DNA from 3 places in the Methylobacterium oryzae genome. Region 1 is predicted to be linked to each of the others. Evidence: predicted binding sites of a transcription regulator. Region 1 holds the regulator's gene; each other region holds the start of a gene.
The links. Region 1 encodes PhoB, which activates phosphate uptake and scavenging genes when phosphate is short. Its sites were predicted from a motif close to TGTCATNNANCTGTCAT; they were not measured.
Positions count from the first base shown of each region.

Region 2: the regulator PhoB is predicted to act here: its motif matches at 2,135-2,151, upstream of LXM90_RS02315 (Orn/Lys/Arg decarboxylase N-terminal domain-containing protein).
Region 3: the regulator PhoB is predicted to act here: its motif matches at 6,837-6,853, upstream of phnC (phosphonate ABC transporter ATP-binding protein).

Region 1 covers NZ_CP090349.1:2,423,780-2,433,331, reverse strand. The annotation lists gene LXM90_RS11640 (50S ribosomal protein L11 methyltransferase) at 1-330, shown strand, start outside; gene rmf (ribosome modulation factor) at 381-569, shown strand; gene LXM90_RS11630 (hypothetical protein) at 570-815, opposite strand; gene LXM90_RS11625 (aminopeptidase P family protein) at 954-2,792, shown strand; gene LXM90_RS11620 (protein-disulfide reductase DsbD family protein) at 2,930-5,086, shown strand; gene phoB (phosphate regulon transcriptional regulator PhoB) at 5,266-5,961, opposite strand; gene phoU (phosphate signaling complex protein PhoU) at 6,084-6,803, opposite strand; gene pstB (phosphate ABC transporter ATP-binding protein PstB) at 6,913-7,728, opposite strand; gene pstA (phosphate ABC transporter permease PstA) at 7,751-8,641, opposite strand; gene pstC (phosphate ABC transporter permease subunit PstC) at 8,654-9,552, opposite strand, start outside.
Region 2 covers NZ_CP090349.1:480,352-489,903, reverse strand. The annotation lists gene LXM90_RS02325 (TonB-dependent receptor) at 1-341, opposite strand, end outside; gene LXM90_RS02320 (hydroxyacid dehydrogenase) at 921-1,901, shown strand; gene LXM90_RS02315 (Orn/Lys/Arg decarboxylase N-terminal domain-containing protein) at 2,200-4,545, shown strand; gene LXM90_RS02310 (GNAT family N-acetyltransferase) at 4,545-5,123, shown strand; gene LXM90_RS02305 (YceI family protein) at 5,288-5,860, opposite strand; gene LXM90_RS02300 (cytochrome b) at 5,857-6,462, opposite strand; gene LXM90_RS02295 (YceI family protein) at 6,479-7,099, opposite strand; gene LXM90_RS02290 (LysR family transcriptional regulator) at 7,201-8,157, shown strand; gene LXM90_RS02285 (hypothetical protein) at 8,334-8,696, shown strand; gene LXM90_RS02280 (hypothetical protein) at 8,711-9,130, opposite strand.
Region 3 covers NZ_CP090349.1:5,735,572-5,745,123, forward strand. The annotation lists gene LXM90_RS27355 (carbon-phosphorus lyase complex subunit PhnI) at 1-1,050, opposite strand, end outside; gene phnH (phosphonate C-P lyase system protein PhnH) at 1,054-1,641, opposite strand; gene phnG (phosphonate C-P lyase system protein PhnG) at 1,644-2,126, opposite strand; gene phnF (phosphonate metabolism transcriptional regulator PhnF) at 2,206-2,949, shown strand; gene phnE (phosphonate ABC transporter, permease protein PhnE) at 3,113-3,979, opposite strand; gene phnE (phosphonate ABC transporter, permease protein PhnE) at 3,976-4,857, opposite strand; gene phnD (phosphonate ABC transporter substrate-binding protein) at 4,874-5,800, opposite strand; gene phnC (phosphonate ABC transporter ATP-binding protein) at 5,945-6,793, opposite strand; gene LXM90_RS27395 (chloramphenicol acetyltransferase) at 6,908-7,528, opposite strand; gene LXM90_RS27400 (DUF1045 domain-containing protein) at 7,521-8,207, opposite strand; gene LXM90_RS27405 (ceramide glucosyltransferase) at 8,233-9,381, opposite strand.

The DNA.
Region 1 (9,552 bases):
GAGAACGCCCGCGCCAACGGGCTCGGCCCCTACCTCAAGCTCTACGAGGGGCCCGGGGTCCGCCACCGCCTCGCCGACCGGCCGCGCCACTTCGATCTCGTCTTCGCCAACATCCTGGCCCGGCCACTCAGGCTCCTGGCGCCGACCCTGGCGCGGGTCGTCGCCACCGAGGGTGTGTTGGTCCTGTCCGGCCTGATCGAGCGCGACGTGCCGGGCGTGCTCTCCGCCTACCGTCTCCAGGGCTTCTCCCTCGTGCGGCGCGGCGTGATCGAGGGGTGGGTCGCCCTGGTCCTGACGCGCGGCGGTGCGGCGCAGCGTCCGCGGCGCTGACCCGCGCGGCATCGCCCCGAACTCCCCGCGCGCCGGCGTGTTGTCCGGCCATGAGCCAGACGTCGCTCCACGATCCGCCCGCGGACCCCATCGCCGAGGGCGCCCGCGCCCGGGCGCAGGGGCGGCCCAAGGATGCCTGCCCCTATCCGGCCGACTCGCCCGCGCGCCGGGCCTGGCTCGAGGGCTACGATGGGGCACCCGCGGACCGGGCGCCGGACCTGCCGATCACGAACGGCTGATCAGCGCGCGGTGCGCAGCCGGTCCGGCGCGCCCGCGGTCTCGGCCGGCGACCCCGGTGCGTCCGCCTGCGACACCGGCGCGCCGAGCGCCGCCATCAGCGTGCGCAGGCCGTCGATCCACTCTTCGAGTTCGGCGAGCGAATCGAAGCCGTCGCGGCGGACGACCGTGTCGGGCTCGATCGTCACGACGGCGTCGAAGCGGCCGTCGGGTCTGTCGCTGATCCGGTAGTAAACGCGGCGTGGCATGTCTGAGTAATAAGCGAGAATCCGCGGCGTGATAAGATTGCTAACGATCTTTAAGCACCGCAACCGACCTCCGACCAACCTCTTTCTCATGACAACAGGGTGTTGCGACGCGGGAGCGGCGGGCGCTAGGCTCGCCGCATGACCGAGACCCGTCCGTCCCGACAGCGTCAACGCTTCCAGAGCTTCGACGACCCGAGCCACCGGAAGGGTGCCGAGCGGATCGAGGCGCTGCGGGCCGCCTTGCGCGAGACCGGGCTCGACGGCTTCGTCGTGCCGCGGGCCGACGAGCACCAGTCGGAATACGTTCCCGCCGACGCCGAGCGGCTGGCCTGGCTCACGGGCTTTACCGGCTCGGCCGGCACGGCCGTGATCCTGATGGAGTCCGCGGCGCTGGTCGTCGACGGGCGCTACACCCTGCAGGCGCCCGAGCAGGTCGATACCGGCCTCGTCACGGTGGTGCCGCTCGCCGAATCGACGCCGGAGGCCTGGGTCGGGGCCAACCTGCGGCGGGATCAGGTGCTCGGCTACGATCCCTGGCTGCACACCCCGGACGGTCTGGCGCGCCTCGAGCGGGCCGTGACCCGCGCCGGCGGGACCGTGCGGGCGGTGCCGAACCTCGTCGACGCGGTCTGGGCCGGTCGGCCGCGGTCGCCGGCCGGTCCGGTGGTGGTCCATCCCGACGCGCTGTGCGGCGAGGGGGCCGCCGACAAGCTCGGCCGAATCCGGGCGGCGCTCGCCGAGGGCGGCTGCGATGCCCTGGTGATCTCCGACCCGCACAACCTGGCCTGGGCCTTCAACCTGCGCGGGTCCGACGTCGCCCACACGCCCCTGGCGCTGGGTTACGCCATCCTGCCGCGCGAGGGACGGGCCCGGCTGTACCTCGTCTCTCCGAACATCGATCCGGCCCTGCGGGCGGAGCTCGCGCCGATCGCCGAGATCCTGCCGCGAGCGGACCTGGACGACGGGCTGGCATCCCTGGCGGGCGTGCGCGTCCGCCTCGACGCCGCGACCGGCGCCGTCGCCCTGAAGGAGAAGATCGAGGCCGCCGGCGGCACGGCCGATGTCGGCAAGGACCCGATAACCGGCATGAAGGCGGTCAAGAACGCCGCCGAGATCGCGGGCGCCCGCGCCGCCCATGTCCGGGACGGGGCGAGCGTCGCGCGCTTCCTCGCCTGGCTCGACGGTGCGGCCGTGGCCGGCGGCCTCACCGAGATCGCCGCCGTCGAGGCCCTAGAAGATTTCCGGGCCGCCGGCGGCGACCTGCGCGAGGTCTCGTTCCCCACGATCTCGGGTTCCGGACCGAACGGCGCGATCGTCCACTACCGGGTGAGCCGCGCCACGGACCGGGCGGTCCAGTCGGGCGAGCTGTTCCTGATCGATTCGGGAGCGCAGTACCCGGACGGCACTACCGACATCACCCGGACGGTCGCGGTCGGCGCGCCGAGCCCGGAGATGCGCGACCGGTTCACGCGGGTGCTGAAGGGGCACGTCGCCATCGCCCGGGCGGTGTTCCCGGTCGGCACGACCGGCGCCCAGATCGACGCCTTCGCGCGGGCACCGCTCTGGCAGGCGGGCCTCGACTTCGACCACGGCACCGGTCACGGCGTCGGCGCCTTCCTGTCGGTGCACGAGGGGCCGCAGCGGATCGCCAAGACCGGCACGGTGGCGCTCGAGCCCGGCATGATCCTGTCGAACGAGCCGGGCTACTACGCCCGCGGCGCCTACGGCATCCGGATCGAGAACCTCGTCCTGGTCGAGGCCCGCGCGATCGCGGGCGGGGAGCGCCCGATGCTCGGCTTCGAGACGCTGACGCTCGCTCCCTACGACCGCCGGCTGATCCGGCCGGACCTGCTCGAACCCGGGGAGCGGGCCTGGATCGACGCCTATCATGCGAGGGTCCGCGAGACCCTGGCGCCCGGGCTCGACACCGCGACGCGCGACTGGCTCGAGCGGGCGACGGCGCCGCTCGAGGAGTGAGCCGGCCGCAGGGGATCCCGAACGCGGTCCGTGGTAAGACCCGACGCCATGGTAAGACCGGACGCCATGGAAACGCCCGCGCCGAGCCCGACACGCCGCGCGTGAAACCGCGACCGCCCCGCGCGCGAAGGGACAGCATGATCCGCCGCCTCGCCCTCCTGATCCTGGCCGTCGCCGCGAGCCTCTCGGCCGCCGCGGCACAGGGGTTCCGCACGCCCGCGGACCTCGTGCGCGCGAGCCTCGTGGCCGAGCCCGCCGCCGTCGCCGGCGCGCAGCCCTTCACGCTGGCGGTGCGGATGCAGGTCAAGCCCGGCTGGCACGTCTACTGGCGCAACCCGGGCGATTCCGGCTTGCCCCCGGAGGTGACCTGGACTCTGCCGGCCGGCTTCAACGCGAGCGCGATCCGCTGGCCGGCGCCGGAGCGCATCCCGATCGCGACTCTCATGAACTACGGCTACGAGGGTGAGGTCACGCTCCTCGTCCCGGTGACGCCGCCGCCGAGCCTCGACCCGGCCGACCCGGTGCGGATCCAGGCCAAGCTGACTTACCTCGTCTGCGAGACCGAGTGCGTGCCCGGCTCGGCCGATCTCGCCCTGACCCTGCCGGTCGGCAAGGCCGAGCCGGACCCGGCCAACGCCGCGCTGTTCGCGCGCGCCCGCGCCGCGCTCCCCGTGCCGGCGCTCTGGCCCCTGAGCCTGTCGAGCCAGGGCGACACCCTGCGCCTCGATTTCGTCGCGGCCGGCCTCAAGCCCGAGGCGGTCCGGAACGCCGCGTACTTCCCCTACGCCGAGACGGCGATCGACAACGCCGCCGCGCAGGTGATGAGCGTCGACGGGACCGGCCTGCACCTGACCCTCGCCCGGAGCAGCCCGACCAACCCGGTGCCCGCCGCGCTGCCCGGCGTCCTGACGGTCGAGGCGGTCGACGCCGCCGGGACCCGCCGGCTCGCCTTCGCGTACGGCGACGAGCCGGTCCTCCCGGCCGCCGCGGCGCCGGCCGCGACCGCGCCGCCCGCGACCGCGCCGGCCGCCGCCGACTTCGACGCGCTGACGCTGGCGACCGCCGCGGCCTTCGCCTTCCTCGGCGGCCTGATCCTCAATCTGATGCCCTGCGTCTTCCCGGTCCTGTCGATCAAGGTGCTCGGCCTCGTGCGGCACGCGGGCGAGGGGCCGGCTCGGCTGCGGCTCCACGGCCTCGCCTACACGGCCGGCGTCCTGGCGAGCTTCCTGGCGCTCGCCGCCGCGCTGATCGGCCTGAAGAGCGGCGGGGCCGCGATCGGCTGGGGGTTCCAGCTCCAGTCGCCCGCCATCGTGGCGGGGCTCGCCTACCTGCTGTTCGCGATGGGCCTGAGCCTCTCGGGCGCGGTCCATGTCGGAGGCCGGCTCGCCGGCCTCGGCGACGGCCTCACCCGGCGCGGCGGCCTGAGCGGCTCGTTCTTCACCGGCGTGCTCGCGACCCTGGTGGCGACGCCCTGCACGGCGCCGTTCATGGGCTCGGCGGTGGGCTTCGCGCTGACCCAGAGCGCCGGCGTGGCGCTCGCCGTCTTCGCGAGCCTCGGCCTCGGCCTCGCCCTGCCCTTCCTGCTCCTGACCCTCTGGCCGCCGGCCCTGCGGGCGCTGCCGCGGCCGGGCGCCTGGATGGAGACCCTCAAGCAGGTGCTGGCCTTCCCGGTCTACGCCACCGTGGCGTGGCTGATCTGGGTGCTGGCGCAGCAGGTCGACCCGCGCGGGCTGCTGGCGGCGCTGATCGGCCTCGTCCTCGTGGGCTTCGCCGCCTGGGCCTGGGAGCACGGCCGCGCCGCCCCGCCGCGGGCCGGCCGGGTCGCGCAGGCCGCCGCCGCGCTGGCGCTGATCGCCGTCGGGGCCCTCGCCGTCACCCTGCCCCGGGACCGCGCCGCGCCGGCCGCGCAGGCCGCCGCCGACGGGATCGAGCCGTTCACGCAGGCGCGCCTCGACGCCCTGGTCGACGCGCACCGCCCCGTCTTCGTGGACATGACCGCCGCGTGGTGCATCACCTGCGCGGTCAACGAGGCGACCTCGCTCAACACCAAGGCCGTGCGGGCCGCGATGGCCGAGCGCGGCGTGACCTACATGAAGGGCGACTGGACCAACCAGAACCCCGAGATTACCCGCCTCCTGGAGAAGCACGGGCGCAGCGGCGTCCCGCTCTACCTGCTCTATACCGGGACGGGAGAGCCCCAGGTGCTGCCGCAGATCCTCACCGAGGGGACGGTCCTGGCGGCGCTGGAGGCGGTGCCGGCCGCCTCGGGCCGGAGCGCGGCGCTGGCGCGCTGAATCCCTGGAGACCGGGACGCGCGGATCTTCGCGGGCCCGTCCCACCGTCTTTGCGAGCGGAGCGAAGCAACCCAGCAGCGCCGCGCGCATCGGCGTCCCGCCGCCCTGGGTCGCTTCGCTGCGCTCGCGATGACGGTGCGCCGGAGCGAAGTCCTATCCGGACGGCCAGTGAGGCCGCCTCAGGCCTCCAGCGAGAAGGTCTCGTCGAAGGCGTAGCCCGAGCCCCGGACCGTACGGATCGGGTCGGTCTGGCGCGGGCCGTTCAGCGCCTTGCGCAGCCGCCCGACATGGACGTCGACGGTACGCTCGTCGATGTAGACGTCGTGGCCCCACACCCCGTCGAGGAGCTGCTCGCGGGAGAAGACCCGGCCCGGCGCCAGCATCAGGAATTCCAGGAGCCGGAACTCCGTGGGGCCCAGATGCAGCTCCTCGCCGCCGCGGCGGACGCGGTGGCCGGTGCGGTCGAGTTCCAGGTCGCCGGCCGCTAGCCGGTCCGAGACGTGGGCGGGCTTGGCCCGGCGCAGGAGCGCGCGGATCCGGGCGAGCAGCTCCGGGACCGAGAACGGCTTGACGATGTAGTCGTCGGCGCCCGTGCCGAGACCGCGGACGCGGTCGCCCTCCTCGCCCCGGGCGGTGAGCATAATCACCGGCAGGCGCTCGGTCTCCCGGCGCGCCCGGATCCGGCGGCACAGCTCGATCCCCGAGAGGCCGGGCAGCATCCAGTCGAGCAGGACGAGGTCCGGGATCCGCTCCGCCAGGAGCAGCTCGGCGTCGTCGCCGCGCGCCGCCGAATCCACCAGGAAGCCCTCGGCCTCCAGGTTGTAGCGGAGCAGCGTGCTCAGGGCCTCCTCGTCCTCGACGATCAGGACTTGCATGCTCACGTTCGAAGACTCGTTCTGCGGGCGGTCCCCGGATGGTGCAGGAGGCGCCGCCCCGCCTCAACCCGCACGGAGAGTGACCCCGGCCGCGCCCACAGGAAGGCGCCGGGGTCGGCGCCTCACGGCGCCTGCACGCCGTCCACGGTCGCGTAGTTCGACGCGTCGTTCTTCGGCCGGTCACCCGCCAGCGTCTCGCCCGTGGCGAGGTAGTGGATCGTCTCGGCGATGTTGGTGGTGTGGTCGCCGATGCGCTCGACGTTCTTCGCGCAGAACAGGAGATGCGTGCAGAACGAGATGTTGCGCGGATCCTCCATCATGTAGGTCAGGAGCTCGCGGAACAGGGAATTGTACAGGGCGTCGATCTCGCCGTCGCGCTCCCAGACGTCGTGGGCCGCCTGGACGTCGCGGCTCCCGTAGGCGTCGAGCACGTCCTTGAGCTGACCCTCGGCGAGGTCGCTCATGTGGCGCACGCCGAGCACGATCTTCTGGGCCGGCGCCTGGTCGGAGATCGCCACCACGCGCTTGGCGACGTTCTTGGCGAGGTCGCCGATCCGCTCCAGATCGCCGGAGACGCGGATCGCCGAGATGGTCTCGCGCAGGTCGATCGCCAGGGGCTGGCGCCGGGCGATCAGCAGCACGGCGCGCTCCTCGATGTCCCGCTGCAGCGCGTCGAGGCGCTTGTCGGCGAGGATCACCGCCTGGGCGAGCGTGTCGTCCCGGCGCACGAGGGCGTCGGTCGCCTCCGCGGTCATCTTCTCGGCGACGCCGCCCATCTCCGAGATCGAGCGACGCAGGTTCTCCAGGTCGGTGTCGTAGGAGGTGACGATATGGCCGGGCATGGCGGATCCTTCGATGGGGTCCCGGGGACGGCCCTCCGGGAGGCTTGCGGGACCCGCCGGCGCGCCGGAGACGCGAGCGGCGGTCCCGGGACCGGAGCGGCCCGGCAGACTAGCCGAAGCGGCCGGTGATGTAGTCCTGCGTGCGGCGTTCCGTCGGGTTCATGAACATCCGGTTGGTCGGACCGAACTCGACGAGCTGCCCCAGATACATGAAGGCGGTGAACTGCGAGATGCGCGCCGCCTGCTGCATGTTGTGGGTGACGATCACGATGGTGAACTCGTCGCGCAGCTGCTCGATCAGCTCCTCGATGCGGCCGGTGGAGATCGGGTCGAGCGCCGAGGTCGGCTCGTCGAACAGGATCACCTCCGGCTTCTGCGCCACCGTCCGGGCGATGCACAGGCGCTGCTGCTGGCCGCCCGACAGGCCGGTCCCGGGCTGCCGGAGCTTGTCCTTCACCTCGTCCCAGAGGGCGGCCTTGCGCAGGGATTCCTCGATCCGGCCGTCGAGCTCGGATTTCGGCAGCTTCTCGTAGAGGCGCAGGCCGAAGGCCACGTTGTCGTAGATCGACATCGGGAACGGCGTCGGCTTCTGGAACACCATGCCGATGCGCGAGCGCAGCTCGTTCAGGTCGACGGAGGGGCTGAGGATGTTCTCGCCGTCGAGCAGGATCTCGCCCTCCGCGCGCTGCTCCGGGTAGAGGCTGTAGATCCGGTTGAAGCAGCGCAGCAGGGTGGACTTGCCGCAGCCGGAGGGGCCGATCAGCGCCGTCACCTGCCGGTCGTGGAAGTTGAGGTTGACGTCCTTCAGCCCGTGGAAGCTGCCGTAGTAGAAGTTCAGGTCCTTGACGGCGATCCGCACGGGGCCGCCCTCTTCGGCGCGGTTGCGGTTCAGCTCGACCGTGGGGATCGCGGAGGCGGCGTTCATCGTCGTGTCCTCGAAAGGGGGCTCAGCGCGAGGCCTGCGGCTTGATCACGAGGCGCGCGATGATCGACAGCGCCAGGATGGTGGTGGTGATCAGGAGCGCGCCCGCCCAGGCCAGGCCCTGCCAGTTCGGGTAGGGCGAGAGGGCGAACTGGTAGATCATCACCGGCAGGTTCGCGACGCCGCCCATCAGGTTGGCCGAGAACCAGGAATTGTTGTTGAGCGCGGTGAACAGCAGCGGCGCGGTCTCGCCGGCGATGCGGGCGAGAGCCAGGATGATGCCGGTGACGATTCCGGCCGAGGCCGCCCGCCAGGTCACGCTCATGATCACCGTCGAGGGCGGCGCGCCGAGCGCCGCGCCGGCCTCCCGCAGGGTGCCGGGCACGAGGCGCAGCATGTCCTCGGTGGTGCGCACGATCACCGGCACGGCGATGATCGCCAGCGCCACGCCGCCGGCCCAGCCCGAGTAGGTGCCCATCGGCCGCACCATCAGCGTGTAGACGAACAGGCCGATCAGGATCGACGGCGCCGAGAGCAGGACGTCGTTGAGGAAGCGGATCAGGGCGGCCAGCTTCGAGCCGCGCCCGTACTCGGCCAGGAAGGTCCCGGCCATGACGCCGACCGGCGTCGCGATCAGGATGCCGATCCCGGTCAGAACGAGGCTGCCCAGGATGGCGTTGGCGATGCCGCCGCCCTCCGAGCCCGGGCCCGGGGTCGGGTTGGTGAACAGGGTCGGCGTGAAGCCGCGCACGCCCTGGACGATCAGCATCACCAGGATCGAGCCGAGGACCAGGGCACCCACCACGGTGGCGCCGGTGCAGGCGACGCGCAGGGTCCGGTCGGCGACGCGGCGCCCCTGGCGGACCCGGCCGGGGCGGCGCTGGGCGGTGGCGGCGATCGTGCTGGAGGAAACCATCGCGCGTGCTCCTCAGGCGGCCTGGACGCGGCGCGTCAGCAGCCGGGCGATGATGAGCACCACGAAGGTGATCACGAACAGGATGCAGCCCAGAGCCATCAGCGCGTTCAGCTGGAGGCCGTCCGCCTCGTTGAACTCGTTGGCGATGCGCGACGCGATGGTCGAGCTGGGGTCGAAGATCGAGGCCGAGAGCCGGTTGGCGTTGCCGACCACGAAGGTCACCGCCATCGTCTCGCCGAGCGCCCGGCCGAGGCCGAGCATGATCGCGCCGATGATCGAGACGGCCGCCTGCGGCACCAGCACGTGGCGCACGACCTCCCAGGTGGTGCAGCCGATCCCGTAGGCGCTCTCGCGCAGCACGGTCGGGATCTGGTCGAGCATGTCGCGGGCGATCGAGGCGATGAACGGCACGATCATGATCGCCAGGATGATCCCGGCGGTGAAGACGCCGACGCCCGACGGCACCCGGGCGTAGAACAGCGTGCCGACGATCGGCATGCCCTCCACGAGGTTCGAGACCGGGATCTGGACGTAGCGCGCCAGGAGCGGCGCGAACACGAACAGGCCCCACATGCCGTAGATGATGCTCGGCACGGCCGCGAGCAGCTCGATCGTCATGGCGACCGGCTTGCGGGCCCAGCCCGGACAGAGCTGGGTGAGGTAGACCGCGATGCCCAGCGAGACGGGCACGCCGATCAGCAGGGCCAGGAAGGCGGAGGCGACAGTCCCGATCACCGCGACCAGGGCGCCGTACTGCTCGGTCCCGACGTTCCAGGCGCTGGAGGTCAGGAAGCCGAAGCCGAACTCGCGGAAGGCGGGCCAGCCGCCGTACAGGATCGAGCCGAGGATGCCGGCGAGCACGAGCAGCACCAGCAGGGCCGCGCCGTACGAGCAGGTCCGGAACAGCGTGT
Region 2 (9,552 bases), 1.9 Mb from region 1:
CGGATGGAGAAGGAGTCGAACGGCGCCCCCGTGGTCTGGGTGGCGCGCACCGACGGGTCGAGGACCAGGGTCTCGGACACCGTCCGCGCCTGCCGGTCTCGGATGAGCGTGTCGGTGTAGCTGGCGATGCTGAAGGGCGCCTTCTGGGTCTCGGTATCGCCGAGGAGGCCGAGGCGCCCGCCCTGCGCCACCTGACCGCCGGCATAGGCCGGGACCGGGCCGCGCGGCGCGGCCGCGCTCGCGACCGACAGCTCGTCGAGCTGGACGTCCCGGCCGGCCCCGGCCTCCTCGGCGCGGGCGGCGTGCGGCCCGGAACCGACGAAGCCCAGCAGGACAGCCATCGGGAGAACCGGCCGGGCCGCGCGCCGCCGGCGCCGGTTCCTTGCGGAAACAGGTACTGAAAAGTCGTGGGACTGCATTGTCGTGACGATGGCTCCGAATCACGGAGCAAGGCAGCAAATATCTCTACATGTGTCAAAAATACATTTGGAGTAATTACAATTCTACAGTGCGATCGCATCGCTGATCGAACATTGTCGATATTTATTTTCGTATATACATAGATGTATTTCAGGACGTCGTGTTTATCAATGACGCGACCATCTTCGCGCGATCGGGGCGACGATTTCACGGAGGGCCGGGCCACAGCTCGGCCGAGGCGCACGGCCGGGATCATCGGTCCGGACGAGGCCGCCGAGGTCGGACCCGGCCGCGATTTCCCGTGGATCGTGCGCGGCCGGTCGGGCCGCCGGGGCGTTCGACCGCGCGACCACCGGATCCCGACGGGCCCGCGGGAGCGCCGACCGGCGGCCGCGGCGCCGCGATCGGGGCGCCCGGTTGCCAGGGTTGCCCACCCCGCCTAGACGGGCCCGGCGCGAAACGTGCTTGTCACCCCTCCTCTTGTGCAGAGGTCTTCTCCCGTGATCACCGGTCCGTGCCTCATCGTCCAGCCGATCCACGCGGCGGGCCTCGACCGGTTGCGCGCGGCCGGCCTGGAGCCGCGCCCGGCGAGCGGGACCGATCCCGAGACGCTGGCGCGCGAGGTCGCCGACTGCGTCGCCGTCATCACCCGCAACACCGGCTTCCCGGCCCGCGCCATCGCGGCGGCGCCGGCCCTGCGGGTGATCGGGGTGCACGGCACCGGCACCGACCACGTCGCCACGGCCGAGGCGACCGGGGCCGGGATCGTGGTGGTGAACACGCCCGGCGCCAACGCCGTCTCGGTGGCCGAGCAGACGCTGGCGCTGATCTTCGCCCTGGCCAAGGCCCTGCCGGAGGCCGACCGCTCGGTCCGGGCCGGCGACGACAGCTTCAAGTTCACCGCCCGGCTGATCGAGCTCGCCGGCCTGACACTGGGCCTCGTCGGCTTCGGGGCGATCGGGCAGGCGACCGCCCGGCTCGGCGCCACCCTGGGCCTGCGGGTGCTGGCCTACGGCCCGAGCCGCCCGGACGCGGACTTCGCCAATGCCGGCGCCCTGCGGGCCGCCTCGGTCGACGCGCTCCTGGCGGAGTCCGACATCGTCTCCCTGCACGTGCCGCTGACCCCGGGCACCCGCGGCCTGATCGGCCGGGACCAGCTCGCCCGGATGAAGCGGGAGGCCTTCCTGATCAACACCAGCCGCGGCGGCCTGATCGACGAGGCGGCCCTGGTGGAGGCGCTGGCGGCGGGCACGATCGCGGGCGCCGGGCTCGACGTCTTCGCCCAGGAACCGCTGCCGGTCGACCACCCGCTGGCCCGCCAGCCCCGGGCGATCCTGACGCCCCATGTCGGCGGCTCCACCGGGGCGGCCCTGATCCGCACCGCCGAGACCGCCGCGGCCCGCGTGGTCGACGCCCTCGCCGGCCGGCGGCCGGGCGGGCTGGTCAACCCGGCCGTCTGGGAGCGGCGCCGCGGGGTGTGATGGTCCCCCCTCTCCCGTGCGGGAGAGGGTTGGGGTGAGGGACGAGAGGCTTCGGGATCAAGCACCCGATCGACGCGATTCGAGGGGGAGCCTCATCCGGTGAGGTCTCACCCCTCAGCCTGTCCCTCTCCCGCACGGGAGAGGGGACCCGCGGCCGATCCTGACGGCGCGGCGGTCGTGGCCGGCCCGGTTCACGGTGTTTCGTCCGGACCGCGACCGCCCGCCGCGCGCCGTGTCATGCAATCGTCGCAGACGGGCCGGAAAGCCACCCGCTGCATCCGAGGCCAGAGAGGGCTCCATGGACTTCCACCGTCGCTTCACGGTCCTGATGTGCGCCCCGGCCTTCGACCCGGACGATCTCGAGGGCGCGCGCGTCAACCAGATCGTGGCGGCCGTGGAGCAGCGCGGCTTCGAGGTGGTGCGCGCCCGACGGGTGGAGGACGCGGCCATCGCGGTCCAGACCGACGCGGCGGTCGGCTGCCTCGTGGTCGACTGGGGCAAGCGCGGCCTCGACGGCAAGGCCGCCGCCCTCATCGACATGATGCGCCGGCGCGGCCTGGAGATGCCGATCGTCATCATGGTCCGCCGCAAGCGGCTGGAGGATATCCCGGTCGAGCTCCTCGACTTCATCGACGGCTACATCTTCCTCGCCGAGGAGACGCCGGAATTCATCGCCCGCGGCCTCGTCAGCCGGGTCACGCAGTACGCCGAGACCCTCAAGACCCCGTTCTTCGGCGCGCTCGTCGACTACGCCGAGAAGGGCAACCAGCTCTGGACCTGCCCGGGCCACAACGGCGGCATCTTCTACAACCGGTCGCCGATCGGCCGGATCTTCGTGGAGCACCTCGGCGAGGCGATCTTCCGCGACGACCTCGACAACTCGGTCCTCGACCTCGGCGACCTCCTGACCCACGAGGGTCCGGCGCTGAAGGCCCAGAAGGAGGCCGCCAAGATCTTCGGGGCGGAGAAGACCTACTTCGTCCTCAACGGCACCTCCGCCTCCAACAAGATCGTCCTGTCCTCCCTGGTGGCCGAGGACGACCTCGTCCTGTTCGACCGCAACAACCACAAGGCGGCCCACCACGGCGCCCTGTTCCTCGGCGGCGGCATCCCGATCTTCCTGGAGACCGACCGCAACGCCTACGGGCTGATCGGGCCGATCTTCCACGAGGCCCTGGACGAGACCCGGATCCGGGAGAAGATCCGCCGCAACCCGCTGGTGACCGACCCGGAGGCGTGGCGCCAGGAGCGGCCGTTCCGCGTCGCGGTGATCGAGCAGTGCACCTACGACGGCACGATCTACGACGCCCAGGAGATCCTGGAGAAGATCGGCCACCTCTGCGACTACATCCTGTTCGACGAGGCCTGGGCGGGCTTCATGAAGTTCCACCCGCTCTACGCAAGGCGCTTCGCCATGGGGCTGACCGGGCTCGACGAGACCTCGCCCGGCATCGTCGCCACGCAATCGACCCACAAGCAGCTCGCGAGCTTCAGCCAGGCCTCGCAGATCCACACCCGCGACGGCCATATCCGCGGCCAGACCCGGCGGGTCGAGCACAAGCGGCTCAACGAGAGCTTCCTGGTCCACGCCTCGACCTCGCCCTTCTACCCGCTCTTCGCCTCCCTCGACGTCGGCGCCCAGATGATGAAGGGGCGCTCGGGCATGATCCTGTGGGACGACACGATCCGGCTCGGGATCGAGTGGCGCAAGAAGGTCCGGGCGATCCGGCGCGAGTTCGAGGAGAACGAGCGCGATCCCGCGCGGCGCTGGTTCTTCGACCCGTTCGTGCCGGACGTGACGGTGAACGTCGACGGCGCGGAGGTGCCGTGGGAGAGCGTGCCGACGGACGAGCTCGCCGCGACGCCGCGCCACTGGGAGCTGAAGCCGGGCGCGCGCTGGCACGGCTTCACCCATGTGGCGCCGGGCTACGCCATCACCGACCCGAACAAGCTCACCGTGCTGACCCCCGGCTTCGACCGGCACACGGGGGCCTACGCCCAGCACGGCGTGCCGGCGCCGATCGTGGCGCAATACCTGCGTGAGAACCGGATCGTCGCCGAGAAGAACGACCTGAACTCGCTGCTCTTCCTGCTGACCCCGGGGGTGGAATCCTCCAAGGCCGGCACGCTGATCTCGGGCCTCGTCGCCTTCAAGCGGCTCCACGACGACAACGTCCCGCTGGAGGAGGCCATGCCGGAATTCGTCAACCGCCGGCCGAACCGCTACCGGGGCGTGCGCCTGCGCGACCTCTGCGGCGAGTTCCACGCCTTCCACCGGGAGGCCGGCACCTCGACGCTGCAGCGGCGGCAGTTCGCTCCCGAGCACCTGCCCGAGATGGTGCTGCCGCCCAAGCGGGCCGCCCAGCTGCTGACGCGCAACAAGGTCGACTACGTGCCGATCGCCGAGGCCGAGGGGCGGATCGCCACCACGCTGATGCTGGTCTACCCCCCGGGCATCGGCACGGTGCTGCCCGGTGAGCGCCTGGACGACCGGGCCAAGCCCATGCTCGACTATTTCAAGATGTTCGAGGCGTCCGCCAACCTGTTCCCGGGCTTCGAGGCCGAGATCCAGGGCGTCTACCGCGAGGTCGACCCGGACGGGCGGATCCGCTTCCACACCTACGTGGCGCGGGAGGGCGCCTGATGGAGATCGAGGCCGAGACGCCCGGCCTGCTCCCGGCCCGGTCCTGCCCCGACATCGTCATCCGCGCCTCCTCGGACGCCGATGTCGAGGCGATGGTGGCGATCTACGAGCACCATATCGGCAAGGGCGTGACCGATGTCAGCGTCGCCGAGGAGGACCGGCTGCTCCCCGACGACCTGAAGCGGCGGCGCAAGACCATGCGCAAGAAGCGCCTGCCGCACCTCGTGGCCGACCGGGACGGCGCGGTGGCGGGCTACGCCTACGCGGTGCCGTTCCGGAAGCGGCCGGCCTACCGCTACACCCTCAAGCACTCGATCTACGTGCATCCCGACCACCTGCACGCGGGGATCGGCCGGCGGCTGCTGCCGGCCCTGATCGAGGCCTGCGCGGCGGGCGGCTACCGCCAGATGATCGGCTACATCGACGCCGAGAACGCGGCCTCCCTGCGGCTTCACGAGGCCTGCGGGTTCGAGCGGGTCGGCTACCTGCGGGCGGTGGGCTTCAAGTACGGCCACTGGTCGGACAGCGTCATGGTCCAGCGGGCGCTGGGCACCGGGTCGGAGGACCGGCCGGGGTAGCGGGCCGGGACCGGGCGGCCTCCGACGCCCGGCCGCCGTCATCGCGAGCGCAGCGAAGCGATCCAGTCGCGCCACACTCATGGAGGGCGCGCTGCCCTGGGTCGCTTCGCTGCGCTCGCGATGACGGAGTGCGTGACGTCCGAAGGATCCGACCCGAGCCAACCTCAGTGGCCGGAGGCCGGCCGCGCCGTCGCGACGATGTCGACCTCGACCCCGACGTCGAGCGCCACCCACTGGCCCGAGGCCCAGGCACCCTGCCCGACGCCGAACTCGGTGCGGACCAGGCCGACGCGCCCCGCGGCGTGCGCCGCGCCGCCCTCGAGGGTCAGGTGGAACGGCAGCGTCACCGGCCGGCTCGTGCCGCGGATCGTCAGAGTCCCGACGGCCGCGTAGTCGCCCTGCCCCTTGTCGACGAAGCGGGTCGCCTCGAAGCGCGCCTCGCTCGCCGCCCTGACGTCGAACCAGTCCTTCTGCGGCAGGGCCTCGTCGCGCTGGACGTCCCCGGTCCGCGCGCTGGCGAGGTCGACCAGCACGAGCGCGCGCCCCGCCTCGGGCTTGGCGGGGTCGAAATCGATGTCGGCCTTGAACCGCTCGAACCGCCCGGTGAACGGGACGCCGACCTGCACGCCGGAGAACCGGATCGCGCTCCTGGCCGGATCCACCGCCCAATCGGCGGCGGCGGCCGGCAAGGTGACGGCCTGGAGAACCGCCAGCAGGCAGAGGTGACGCGCGTTCATCGGGTCGGCTCCACATTGGGGGCAGTCGACGCCCGGCGCCCCGGCAGCATGCGGCGCAGCACGTCGTCGCGGAGGAGGAGGTGGTGGCGCAGGGCCGCCGCCACGTGGACGGCGAGAAGGGCCGCCAGGAACCACGCCCCCAGGGCGTGGACCCGCTTCAGGACGGCCTCGGCGGAGCCCGGGTCAGGGACGATGGCCGCCAGCGGCAGGTGCGGCCAGGGCACGATCCCGTACAGCACCGTCGGGATGTTGAACGGCGACAGCGAGACCACGGCCCAGCCGGTCAGGGGCAGCCCGACGAGCAGCAGGTACAGCAGGTGATGGGCCGCCGCGGCCGCCCGGCGCTCCCGCGCCGGCATCCCGGCCGGGTGCGGCGGCGGCCGGTGGGTCAGGCGCCAGAGGACCCGCAGGGCCGTCAGCGCCAACACGGTGATCCCGACCGACTTGTGCCACTGGTAGAGCTGGAACTGGCGCAGCGGCGCCAGGGCCGCGTGCGTCATGGTCAGGCCGAGGCCGATCAGGACGAGCACGCCCAGCGCGCTCGCCCAGTGCAGCAGGATCGCCACGGCGGAGTACCGCCGCGCGGAAACCCCTCGCGCCATGGCGGATTCTCCCAGGTCAGTCCTGCTTCTCGAAGGCGCCCGCGATGGTGAGGTGCAGTTCGTCGCCGATCAGCGGCACGTAGGTCTTCACCCCGAACTCGGAGCGCTTGAGCGTGCCGGTGGCCTCGAAGCCGACCGTGTACTTCTTGCTCAGCGGGTTCACGCCGGCGCCGACCAGGGTGACGTCGAGGGTCACCGGCTTGGTCACGCCGTGGAGCGTCAGGTCGCCCGTCACCTTCGCGTGGTCCTTGCCGGCCGGCACGACCTTGGTGGACACGAAGGTCATGTCGGGGAACTTGGCGGCGTCGAGCCACTGGTCGCCCTTGAGTTCGTCGGTGAGCTTGGCGCTGGTCGTCGTCACCGAGGCGACCGGGATCTTCACCGAGAGCTTGGCGGCGGCCGGGTTCTTCGGCTGCAGCTCCAGCGTGCCGGACACGTCCGAGAAGCCGCCGGCGTAGTTCGAGAAGCCCATGTGGGAGACGCGCCAGCCGACCTGGGTGTGGCCGGGATCGACCGCGTAGGTGCCGGCCTGGATCTGCGCCGGGTCGCGGGTCGGTGGGGTCTGGGCCAGCGCGGGGGTGGCGACCGGGGCGGCGACCAGCAGGGCCAGCAGGCCGGAGGCGAGAATCGACTTCAAGGGTGTCTCCTGCAGAGCAGACGGCCGAGCGCGATTCGCTGCGCCGCAGCCGCCGTGTAGACCCGTTCACGGCACCGGTTGAGCCTGCTATCCGGCACCGCATGGTTGCGAGAACGGAAACCTTCCGGGGCGGGCTCGACGACGTGCGGGCCTTCTGCGCCGTCGTGGATCTCGGCACGGTGACGGCCGCGGCCGCGACGCTGCAGGAGACCAAGGGCAGCGTCAGCCGTCGGATCTCCCGCCTGGAGCGGGCTCTGGGCGTCCGGCTGATGGCCCGGACCTCCCGGGCGGTCTCGCCGACCGCCGAGGGCCTCGCCTTCTACGCCAAGGCCCAGGAGAGCCTGACGCTCCTCGACGAGGCGACCGAGACCGCCCGCGACGCCCGCACGGTGCCGGCCGGGCACCTGCGGATCACGACCTCGATCGATTTCGGGATCGAGGTGATGCCCGAGATCGTCGCGAGCTTCCGGGCCGCCTACCCGCAGATCACCGTGGAGATGCTCAACACCGACGCGCGCCTCGACCTCGCGGCCAACCGGATCGACCTCGCCCTGCGGCTGGGCGGCGCGGAGGAGACCGGCTACCGCGCGATGGTCCTCGCGACCCTGGCGCTCGCCCTCTACGCCGCCCCCGCCTACCTGGAGCGCCGCCCGGCCCCGACGGACCTCGCGGGCCTGCGCGACCACGACCTTATCCTCGCCCGGGAACGGATCGGCACGGCCGGGCTCACCCTCTCCGACGGGCAGGGCCGCACGGAGCCGCTCTCGCTGAGCCCGGCGATCCGGGTCAGCGACTTCGCGACCGCGCTCCGCCTCACCCTCGCGGGCGCCGGGATCGGCCATCTCCCAAGCCTCGTGGCCGCCCGGGCCGTGGAGGCCGGGCAGATCGTGCGCGTGCTCGGGCCCTGGGCGACCCGCAGCAGCACCTTGCGCGCCGTCACCCTGGCCGGGCGCGAGCTGCCGGCCCGCGTCCAGGTCTTCCGCGAGCATGTCCGGACCGTCCTGGCCTCGCGTGGATGCCCCCGCGACAGCGCGGGATCAGACGGCGAATACAGATAAATAGATTTCTTTATCTGTATATGCGCTATACAGCGGCCCAACTTGATAAATTTTTACCGGATATCGTAGCCCCCGGTTGAGAGGCTGCGCGCATGCTGCGACGCGGCGGCAAGCTCGGCCGCACGGCCAGGGCCCCGAGGGTCCGGCCCGCAGCGCGTCACGTCTGGATCTCGGTCATGTCCCTCCGCAGCCGGTGCCTGCGCGCCCTCGTGTTCGCCGGGATCCTGGCGCTGATCGGGACAACCATCGGTCTCGGGACGGCCCGGGCCTCGCTGCCGGCCACGACGCGGATCGTGCTGCAGAAGGCGGGCCGGTACATGCCGACCGACCTGTACCTGCGCCGCGGCGACACCATCGCCCTGCGCAACGGCGACGCGCGCCTGACCCACCACGCCTTCATCGAGGCGGACCGGTTCTCGTTCGACGCCGGCACTCAGGAGCCCGGCACCGAGACGCGATTGACCCTGGCCGAGCCGGGCGATTTCGTCATCCAGTGCGGCATTCATCCGAAGATGAAGCTCACCCTCCACGTCGAGTAGGGATCCGGGAGCCCTCAGCCGTCGCGGCCGAATCCTAGACCGCGGATGATGTCGCCGATGGGATCGATCTTCTGCGACGGTGCGGCCGCCGGCGCGGGCTGCGGCGCCGCGGCGGTGACGGTCGGCCGGTCGGATTCGGCGGTGCGGACGAGGGCGGCGTGGCGGAGGCGGGCCGCCCGGTGGACGCCGCGCTCCGTCCCCTTCGCGCGGTGCGCCGCGGTCCTGCGCGGCGGCCCGGCCGGGCGCGCCATCTCGGCGGGGAGCGGGGCAGCCGGCATCGCAGTGTCCGGGACCGTCGCCGCGACCCGCGGCGCCGGGGCGGCTGCCAGGGCACCCGTGGTCTCCGGCGCGGCGAGCTTGGCCGGCGGGTCGACCCAGGCGCTCCGCGAGACCGGTGCGGCGGCCGGCTTCGAGACCGGCGCGGCGTCCGTCACGGCAGGACGCGCGGGACGCGTCTGCACCTCGTAATTGCCCGGATGCAGAATATGCGCGGCCGCCACCAGCCCGAATACGGCAACGGCAGTCGTCCCAAGTGTGGAGCGATAGTGTTCCATGGCGGAAAAACGTACCGCCAAGCTCCGGGTTCCGCGCGGTCGAGACGTCGGGGCGCGGTCCGCGCGGCGGGTCGGCCGGCGGAAAGAAAAAAGGCCACTCCCGAAGGAGCGGCCCGAAGTCTAGGGAGGAAACGCCCAAGAAGGGCAGCGGGATCGCGACGCCATCGCCATCCCGCAGTGCAAAGATAGGATACCGCATTGCGGCATGCAATGGATCGAGCGCCGCGGAGGCATGCATATGTACCCGGGTCAGACTGCACACCCATGCGAGTTTCGCATGGCGCCGCGCCGGCCCACGAGCG
Region 3 (9,552 bases), 2.7 Mb from region 1:
TAGCCGGCGAACCAGTTCCAGCTCGGCCTGGAAGTCGACGTAGTGGGGCAGCTTCAGGTGCTCGACGAAGCCGGTCGCCTGGAGACTGTCGCAGTGGGCCAGCACGAATTCCTGGTCCTGGGCCGGGCTCGCCACCGGCTCGCCCAGCTCCTCAGCGCGGAGCGCCCGGTCGACCAGGGCCATCGCCATGGCCTTGCGCTCGCTCTGCCCGAAGCTCAGCCCGTAGCCGCGGGTGAACTGGGGCGGGGCAGCCCCCGAGCCCTTGAACTGGTTCACCATCTGGCACTCGGTGAGCCGCACCCGGCCGAGCGGCACCGCGAAGCCCAGTTCCTCGGGCACGAACTCGACCGCGACCTCCCCGACTCGGATCTCGCCGACGAACGGGTGGGTGCGGCCGTAGCCGCGCTGCGTCGAGTAGGCGAGTCCGAGCACGAAGCCCTCGTCGCCCCGGGCGAGCGCCTGGAGGCGGAGCGCCCGGTTGGCAGGGTAGTCCACCGGCTCGCGGGTGAGGTCGCCCGCGGGCGCGCCGTCGTCGGGGGGCGAGGGCTCGATCAGGCCGTCCCGGGCCAGCAGGTCGGTGACCCGCGGGCAGGTGCCGGCATCGGCCCGCGGCGCGGCCTCGGCGGCGGGCTCGATCCCGGCTTCGGCGGCGAGCGCGAAGTCGACCAGCCGGTGGGTGTAGTCGAAGGTCGGCCCGAGCACCTGCCCGCCGGGCAGGTCCTTGAAGGTCGCGGAGATCCGGCGCTCAACCGCCATGGCGCCGGTGTCGACCGGCGCGGAGGCGCCGAAGCGCGGCAACGTGGTCCGGTAGGCGCGGACCAGGAACACCGCCTCGACCACGTCGCCGCGCGCCTGCTTGAGCGCCAGCGCCGCGAGGTTCGGATCGTAGAGCGAGCCCTCGGTCATCACCCGGTCGACGAGCAGCGCCATCTGCTCCCGAATCTGCTCGACGGAGAGCTCCGGCACGGCCGGATCGCCCCGGCGCGCCTCGGCGAGGAGACGGTGAGCGTTGTCGATGGCGGCCTCGCCGCCCTTCACGGCCACGTACATGGATCAGGCCTCCGTCACCGTCGTGGAGCGCGGCAGGCCGGCCACGCGGCCGGGCGCCGTCAGGATCAGGTCGACGCCCAGGGGGAAGCCCGCGCGGTTCTCCGCGAGCTGCGCCGCGAAGCCGTCCGGCAGGGGCGCCGGCGCGATCCCGGCGGTGCCCCGGATGCCGGGGCCGGACAGGCACAGTCCCTCCCCCTCCGCGAGCGCGTCGAGGGCGAGCACCAGCGTCGTGGCGGTGTCGGGATAGGCCGGCGTCCCGGCGGCGAACTCCGCCAGCGGCGGGCAGCGCGCCGGTTCGCTGACCAGCGCGAAGGCCGCCGCGGCCGGGTCGCCGGTGAGCGGCGCGCCGGTGTGGAAGCGCAGGTATTCCGCGACCTCCGGCGCCGCGGCGAGGGCCGGATCGAGCCAGACCGGCGTGTCGGCATCGGTGAGCGTCAGCGCGACGGCGGCCAGTTCCGGCGTCAGGGGCGCGGGCGGCGCGAGGCCCGGCGTGAGGGGCCGGACGCGTCCGGGGCGGGCGAGGGCGTCCATCACGGCGCGGAACGTGTCCTGCGCGTCGTGAACCGGGTCGGCGAAGCCGGGGGCGAGCATGCTCAATCCTCTCCGCGGGCGAGGGTCAGGAAATCGACGCGGGTGGCGGCCGTGCGCCGGGCGGCCCGATCCCGGGAGGCCGCGAGCCGCCGGGCGGCGGGCTCCAGGGCGGCCTCGACCCGGGCGCGCCGGACCGGATCCTGCCAGAGGGCGTCGAGGATCGCGGCGAGCCGCGCCTTCGCGCGGTCGCGGCCGAGATGGTAGGCGAAGCCCGCCGGACCGTCCGCGAGGCGGATGGCGGCCCGGGTCACGCTGACCTCTCCGAGATTGAACGGGCGACCGTCGCCGCCGATCCGGCCCGACGCCATCACGAGACCGGTCTCGGGCGGACGCAGGTCCGCGGCCGCGGGCGCTTCGAGGCCCGACACGGCCGCCTCGAGGGCCGCCTCGAGATCCGCGCGGCTCGCCTCGGCACAGAGGGCCATGACCGCCTGGCGCGCCGCGGTCTCGCCCTCGGATCCCGGATGTCTCGGGGTCGTCGTCATCGCGAATCCCTTCGTCGCTCGGTTGTATAGGTGTATAGACAACTGGCGTGCGCCGCACAAATGAAGTTTTGATGACAGGATGGATGCGCAGGAGCAGGCGGCCGGCCTCGTCCGGGGCGAGGGGCTGACGGCGTGGCGGCAGATCGCCGACGCGCTGACGGCCGAGATCGCGGCGGGACGCTACGCGCCGGGACAGCAGCTCCCCGCCGAGGCCGCCCTGGCGGCGCGGTTCGCGGTGAACCGGCACACGGTGCGGCGCGCCCTCGCGGCGCTGGCCGAGGGCGGGCTCGTGCGCGCCAGCCAGGGCCGCGGCACCTTCGTGGAGGAGGCGCCGCTCGCCTACCCGATCGGGCCGCGCACGCGCTTCTCCGAGATCGTCGCCGGGGCCGGGCGCGAGGCCTGGGGCGACCTCGTCGCGGCGACCACGGTCCCGGCCGGGACCGAGCAGGCGGCGTCCCTGGCCCTCGCCCCCGGCGCGCCGATCCTGGAGCTGCTGACGGTCCACCGGGCGGACGGCGCCCCGCTCTCGACGGCGCTGACCTGGCTGCCGCTGCCGCGCTTCGCGGGTTTCGCCGAGGCCTACGCGGCGCGCGGCTCGATCACCCGGGCCTTCGCGACCTGCGGCGTCCACGACTACACCCGGCTCTCGACGCGGATCCGGGCCCGCCCCGCGGACTCCGCGGAGGCGCAGCGCCTCGACATCGCGCCGGCGCGGGTCGTGCTGGTGGTGTCGAGCGTCAACATCGATCCCGCCGGCGTGCCGATCCAGGCGAACCGCACCCTGTTCGCCGCCGACCGCGTGGAGCTGGTGATCGGCGGGTGATGCGATGTCCGCGCGACCTCCGCGCGACCTCCGCGCGACCTCCGCGCGATGTCCGCGCGAGGGCCTCGGCACTCCGTCCTCGCGAGCGGAGCGAAGCGACCCGGGGCAGCGCGACCCTGGGTCATTGCGCTCCGCGCGTGATGCCGGAAAGCCGAGGCCTCCCTCAGCGCGCCGCCGGCCCGATGATCGCCCGGCGCAGGCGGGTCGAGACCCAGTCGATCGCCGCCACGGTCACGAGGATCATCAGAACCAGGAATGCGACCTGCTGCAGCTCCAGCACGCGGATCAGCTCGGTGAGGTACTGGCCGATGCCGCCCGCGCCGACGATGCCGATGATCGTCGCCGAGCGGGTGTTCGACTCGAAGAAGTAGAGAACCTGGCTCGCCAGCACCGGCAGCACCCCGGGGATCAGCCCGAAGCGGATGCGGTGGAGCGCCGAGCCGCCCGAAGCGACGACGCCCTCGCCGGCCCGCTTGTCGCAGGTCTCGATCGCCTCCGAGAACAGCTTGCCGAGCGCGCCGAAATCCGAGCACGCGATCGCGAGCGCCCCGGCGAACGGGCCCAGGCCGACGACGTTGATCCAGATCAGCGCCCAGATCAGCACGTCGACCGAGCGCATCACGTCGAGGCCGCGGCGGACCGCGAACCGCGCGAACGGGTTGGGCACGACGTTCCGCGCCGCCAGGAACGCCACCGGGAAGGCGAGGATCGCCGCCGTCAGCGTGCCCAGGAAGGCGATGCCGAGGGTCTCGCCCAGCGCGTGCAGGAAGGTCCAGAACTGGCCCTCCGGCGATGGCGGCAGCATCAGCACCGCGAAGGTGCCGAGCCGCCCGAGCCCGTGGAGGATCCGCGCCACCGAGAAGTCGAGGCGCCAGTAGCCGAGCGCCGCGAGCCCCACCAGGACGACGAGCAGGGCGGCGAGCCGCGCCCGCCCCGGCCAGTCGGCGCGGAACTGCGCGGGGTAGCGCGCGCGCAGGCGGCCGAGGTCGGCCCGGGCCGCCGCCCGCAGGGTCTCGGGACGCGCGCTCATCGGGCGTGCTCCGCGCCGATCAGGCGGTGGCGGACCCGCTCGGTGACGAGGTCGATGCAGAAGACGGTCAGGATGATCAGCACGAGGATCGCGCTCACGTCCGCGTAGTAGAAATTGCGGATCGCCACGAGGAATTCCTGGCCGATGCCGCCGGCGCCGACGAAGCCCATCACCCCGGCGCCGCGCACGTTGATCTCGAAGCGCAGCAGCGCGTAGGAGGCGAAGTTCGACAGCACCTGCGGCAAGACCGCGAAGCGCACCGTCTGGACCCAGGTCGCGCCCGAGGCCGACAGGCCCTCGACGGGCCGCATGTCGATGTTCTCGACCACCTCGGAGAACAGCTTGCCCAGCGCGCCCGTGGTGTGGATCGCGATGGCGAGCACGCCCACCATCGGGCCGAGGCCGAAGGCGATGACGAAGATCAGCGCGAACACGACCTCGGGGACGGTGCGGCACAGTTCCAGGAGGCGCTTGGCGCCGACGCGCAGCACGCGCGACCGCACGAGGTTGGCGGCGGCCACGAAGCTGAGGGCGAAGCCCGCCAGCCCCCCGAGCAGCGTCCCGAGATAGGCCATGAGCAGGGTCTCGCCCAGCAGGCCCAGCCATCTGGGCAGGCCCCAGTACCAGGCGCGGACGTCCTCCAGCGGGTGCTCGAGGCTGATCGGCGGCAGGATCTGCTGGATGTAGGCGGTGAACTTGCCGATGTTCTCGGCGAAGACCAGCGGCCGCACCTCGGCGATCAGGCCCGCGACCACGGCGAGCGCCGCCACCAGGGCGAAGCCCGCCAGCGTGCGGCGGCGGGCCTCGCCGGTCGCCGCCGCGTAGAGGCCGGAGAGGGCGGCTGCCCGCTCCGGCGACAGGGGTGTCAGACCGCGCAAGGCGGGCGGCTCCGGATCAGGACTTCCGACGCTGCTCGTCGTTGAACCGCAGCATGTCGATGATCGGCTGGTAATCCTTGAGGGTCACCGGCGTGAGATCCTGGTCCTTGCCGTCGGAGAGCCGGTCGAACGCGGCCTTGTCGGCCTTCGGCAGGGCCACGAAGGCGTCGCGGATCTTGGCCTTCAGGTCGTCCGGCAGGCTCGCCAGCACGGCGAAGGGCCCCTCCGGCAGGAAGTCGGACCTGAACACGACCCGGAAGTCCGACTGCTGCATCGGCGTGCCGTCGGGCTTCTTGAGCATGCCCTTGGCGGCCATGCGGGTGACCATCGTGTCGGTCTCGGAATTCCACAGGTTGGCGGCGGCGTCGGCCGTGCCCTGGGTGAGCGCCAGGACGGCGTTCTCGTGGCTGCCCGCGTAGAAGGTCTTGCCGAAGAACTTCTCGACGTCGTAGCCGGCCCGCTTCAGGAAGAAGCGCGGCGCCTGATTGCCGGAGGTGGAGTTCGGATCGACCAGCGCGAGGTTCTTGCCCTTGAGATCCTCGACGGTCTTGTAGGGGCTGGAGGCCAGCACGTAGACCACCGAATAGTAGCCCGAGGCGCCGGTCTCGTGCTTCTGGTTGACGATCGGCTCGATCTTCACGCCGGTCATCACGGCCCGCGCGAACGAGGCCGGCCCGTACCACGCGATCTGGATGTTGCCGGCGCGCTGGCCCTCGATCACGGCGGCGTAGTCGCTCGCCACCCGCAGCTTGACCGGCACGCCGAGCGTCTTGGTCAGGTAGGCGGTGAGCGGCGCCCAGCGGTCGGCGGTGCCCGAGGCGTTCTCGGCCGGGATCACGCCCAGCGTCAGCTCCGGATACTGGGCCTTCCAGTCCTGGGCGGCGGCCGGCAGGCCGAGGAGGGCGAGGGCCGCGGCGGCGGCGAGGGTGCGTCGGGTGATCATCGGGTCGTCCTTCGTGGCGTCGGCGAGGTTCAGCCGGCCGGAGGCCGGTCGGGCGTTTCCAAGACGGTGCATTTTGGCGGTGCGCTCTGGCGGTGCGCTCTGGCGGTGCGCTCTGGCGGTGTTCGTTGGGGCCCGGGGCCCGGATCAGGCGCCGAGGGCGGCCTCGCGGACCGGCCGCGCCGGCACGTGACCGGGCCGGCCCGGCATCGCGGCCCGCTGCTCCGCCTCGCGCTGCGCGGAATCGTCCAGCACCTCGCCGGCCTCCAGGCCGTAGAGCCGGCGCGCCACGTCCTCGGTGAGGTCGAAGGGGCCGCCCTCGAACACGACCCGCCCGGCCGCGAGGCCGACGAGGCGGTCGCAGTAGGCGCGGGCGAGGTCGAGGGAGTGCAGGTTGCACAGCACCGTGATGCCGTAGCGCCGGTTCACGTCGGCGAGCGCGTCCATCACGAGCCGCGTGTTGCGCGGGTCGAGCGAGGCGACCGGCTCGTCGGCGAGCAGGATCTCGGGTTCCTGCACGAGGGCGCGGGCGATGGCGACGCGCTGCTGCTGGCCGCCCGACAGGCCGTCGGCCCGCTGGCCGGCGAACTCGCCCATGTCGAAGCTCTCCAGGGCGGCGAGGGCCATGGCGCGGTCCTCGGCGGACCATTGCCGGAGCAGGGCGCGGTGGGTCGGCACGTGGCTGAGGCGCCCCATCAGCACGTTGGTCATAACGTCGAGCCGGCCGACGAGGTTGAACTGCTGGAAGATCATGGCGCAGCGGGTGCGCCACTCGCGCAGCGGGCGGCCGCGCAGGGTGGTGACCTCGCGGCCGTCGTGGAGGATGCGCCCCGAGCTCGGATCCGCCAGCCGGTTGATGAGGCGCAGCAGCGTGGACTTGCCGGCACCGGACCGGCCGATCACCCCGACGAAGCTGCCGGGCTCGATCCGGAGCGACACGCCGTCGACGGCGCGTCGGTCGCCGTACTGGCGCGTGAGATCCTCGATAACCAGCATGCCACCATCCGCCGGGGAACGGCCGCACGTAGACGCCGGTTTGACGACGATTGGATGACGTATTCGGGACGATTATATTTGCCGGCGCAGCATCTCGGCTTTTCGATAGCCGACTTAATCTTCGTGGCGCTCCAGGAATGCTTCGATGGGCAGCCCGCGGAAATCCGGCAGCGCCCGGCGCAGGCGCTCGTGGTCCCAGTCCCACCACGCCAAGCGGGTCAGACGGTCCGCGACCGCCTCGGGGAAGCGGCGCCGGACCGGCCGGGCGGGATTGCCGACGACGATCGTGTAGGGCTCGACGTCGCGGGTGACGATGGCGCCCGCCCCCACCACCGCGCCGGTGCCGATCGTGCGCCCGGGCAGGACGACCGCGCCGTGGCCGATCCAGACATCGTGGCCGATCGCCACCGGGCTCGCCCGGCGCCGGTCGAAGAAGGCGGGCTCGTCCGATTCTTCCGGCCAGTAGGCGCGCGCCCGGTAGGTGAAGTGCGCCTGCGACGCCCGCTCCATCGGGTGGTTGCCGGGATTGATCCGCACGCTGGCGGCGATCGAGCAGAACTTTCCGATCGCGGTGTAGATCACCTCGCCGTCCTCACCGATGTAGGAATAGTCGTCGAGGGTCGTCTCGGTGAGGCGGGTGCGGGCGCCGACCTCGGTGTAGCGGCCGAGGCGGCTGTCAACGACCCGGGCGCTCGGATCGAGCGCGGGTTCGAGGCCGAGGGGGCGGTCAACCACGGGCCTCTCCGAAGGGCAGGCGCGCCAGGAGCCGGAACGGTCCCGACCCGTCCTGGGTCAGGAGGCTGACGGCGTCGATCCGCAGGGGCTCCGGTCCCGCGGCGGCGTAGGCCTCGGACAGGCGCCGGTGCCAGAGGTCGCGCTCCGCCTCCGGCAGGGCGTCGGTCAGGGTCATGTGGAAGCGGAAGGCCTCGAACACGTAGGGGTAGCCCCAGCGGTCGAGGAGCGCGCGGCCGCGCGGGTCGAGGCGCTCCGGCCGGCGCTTGGCGCGCTCGGCCTCCGTGAGCGGTGCCCGGAACGGGTCGAGGGCGGCGACGCACTCGGCGGCGAGGAGCCCGAGTTCCGGCGGGGGTGTCTCCGGCACCAGGGCGAGGAACGGCCCGAGGGCGGCGACCCGGAGCGGCCCCACCGCCACCGGCGGGTGCGCGGCCGCGAGGGCGCGGGCGGCGGCCACGAGGTCGGCCTCCCCGGTGCCCGGGGCGAGGCGCAGCGGCGCCTTGAGGGTGGCGTGGAACCCGTAGACCCGCGCGCCCGCCGTGACGGGTGCGAGATCGCCGAGCCCCTCCGGGTGCGGGACCGGCAGCCCGGCGACGTTGTCGGTGCCGAGGATCGCCCGGCCGAAGCCTTCGAGGCGCGAATCCGGGGCGGGCAGCCAGTAGAGGGCGTAGCGGCGCGACACGTCAGGGCCTCCGATCGCCGGGCGGTCAGGCCGTCGGCGCGTAGGTGCGCGCGTCGGCGGCCCGCCGGGGGCGCACGTCCATGGCATTGCCCCGCCACACGATGGCGCTCCGCATCCAGGCGCCGACCCAGATCGCCGGGATCAGGGCGTCGCGCGCCAGGAAGGCGGCCAGCGTGCGGGGCGAGCGGTGCCAGCCCGCGCGGAGAGCGAGCCGGTGCTCCGCGGCATAGCACAGGGCGGCGAGGCCGGCAGCGCCCGCGAGGCCCGCGAGGCTTCCGGCCCAGAGGGCGACGAGGAGCGCCGGCAGCAGGACGCCGCTGCCGATCTCGGGGGCGAAGAACAGCGGGAAGGTCACGCGGCGCAGGCGCGCCCAGCGCAGCTGCCGCGCCCAGACCTCCCGGAAGCCGCGCGGGCCGAGCGGCTGCTCGAACGGGCTCGCCACGAGGTGGACCCGCTTGCCGGCGGCGCGCACGAGCTTGGTGGCGGCCGCGTCCTCGGCGATCTCGGCCGCGAGCGCCTGGAGGCCACCCTGCGCCTCCAGGAAGGGCTTGTGCCAGAGCATGCTCTTGCCCTGCGCGAAGCCCAGCCCGAAGGCCTCGGCGGCGTATTGCCAGCGCGCCTGCAGGGTGTTCAGGAAGGCGCACTCCACCTCCGCCATGAAGCTGCCCGGGCGGGCGCCGGCCGGGGTGGAGCAGACGAGGCCGGTATCGGCGCGCCACGCCGCCTGCAGCCGCTGGAGGTAGTCCGGCGGCATGGCGACGTTGGAATCGGCGAGCACCACCCAGTCGTGGGCGGCGGCGCGCCAGCCGCGCAGGCAGTTGTTGAGCTTCGGGTTCGCGCTGACGCGCTCGTCGCCGAGGATCAGGCGGGCGGGCACGTGCGGGTGGGCCTCGATCAGGCGCTCCACCATCGGGACGATCGGGTCGGCCGGGTCGGCCACGCAGAAGATCAGCTCGTAGGACGGGTAGTCGAGGCGGACGCTGCGGAGGAGCATCTCCTCGCTGTAGGCCTCGACCCCGCGCAGGGGGCGGACCAGGGAGACGGGCGCGCCGTCCGGGAACCGCGACGGGCCGTGGTCCCGGCCGAGGCGCCGGGCCGCGACGGCGATGCTGCCGATCTGGACGACGGCCAGGAGCGCGCCGAGGGACAGGGCCGGCACCGTGGCGTCAATCATGCGGATCCCTCGTGCGATCGGGCGAGCGGTCCGGTCCGCTAGCGGCCGGACCGCGTCAGGCGTGTGACAGCGCCGCCCGACGCTCTCGGACACGCACTCGGACACGCTCGCCGACGCGCGGCGTCGCGGGCCGTCACCCAACCGTCACCGCGCGGTTTTAATCCCCGCTCA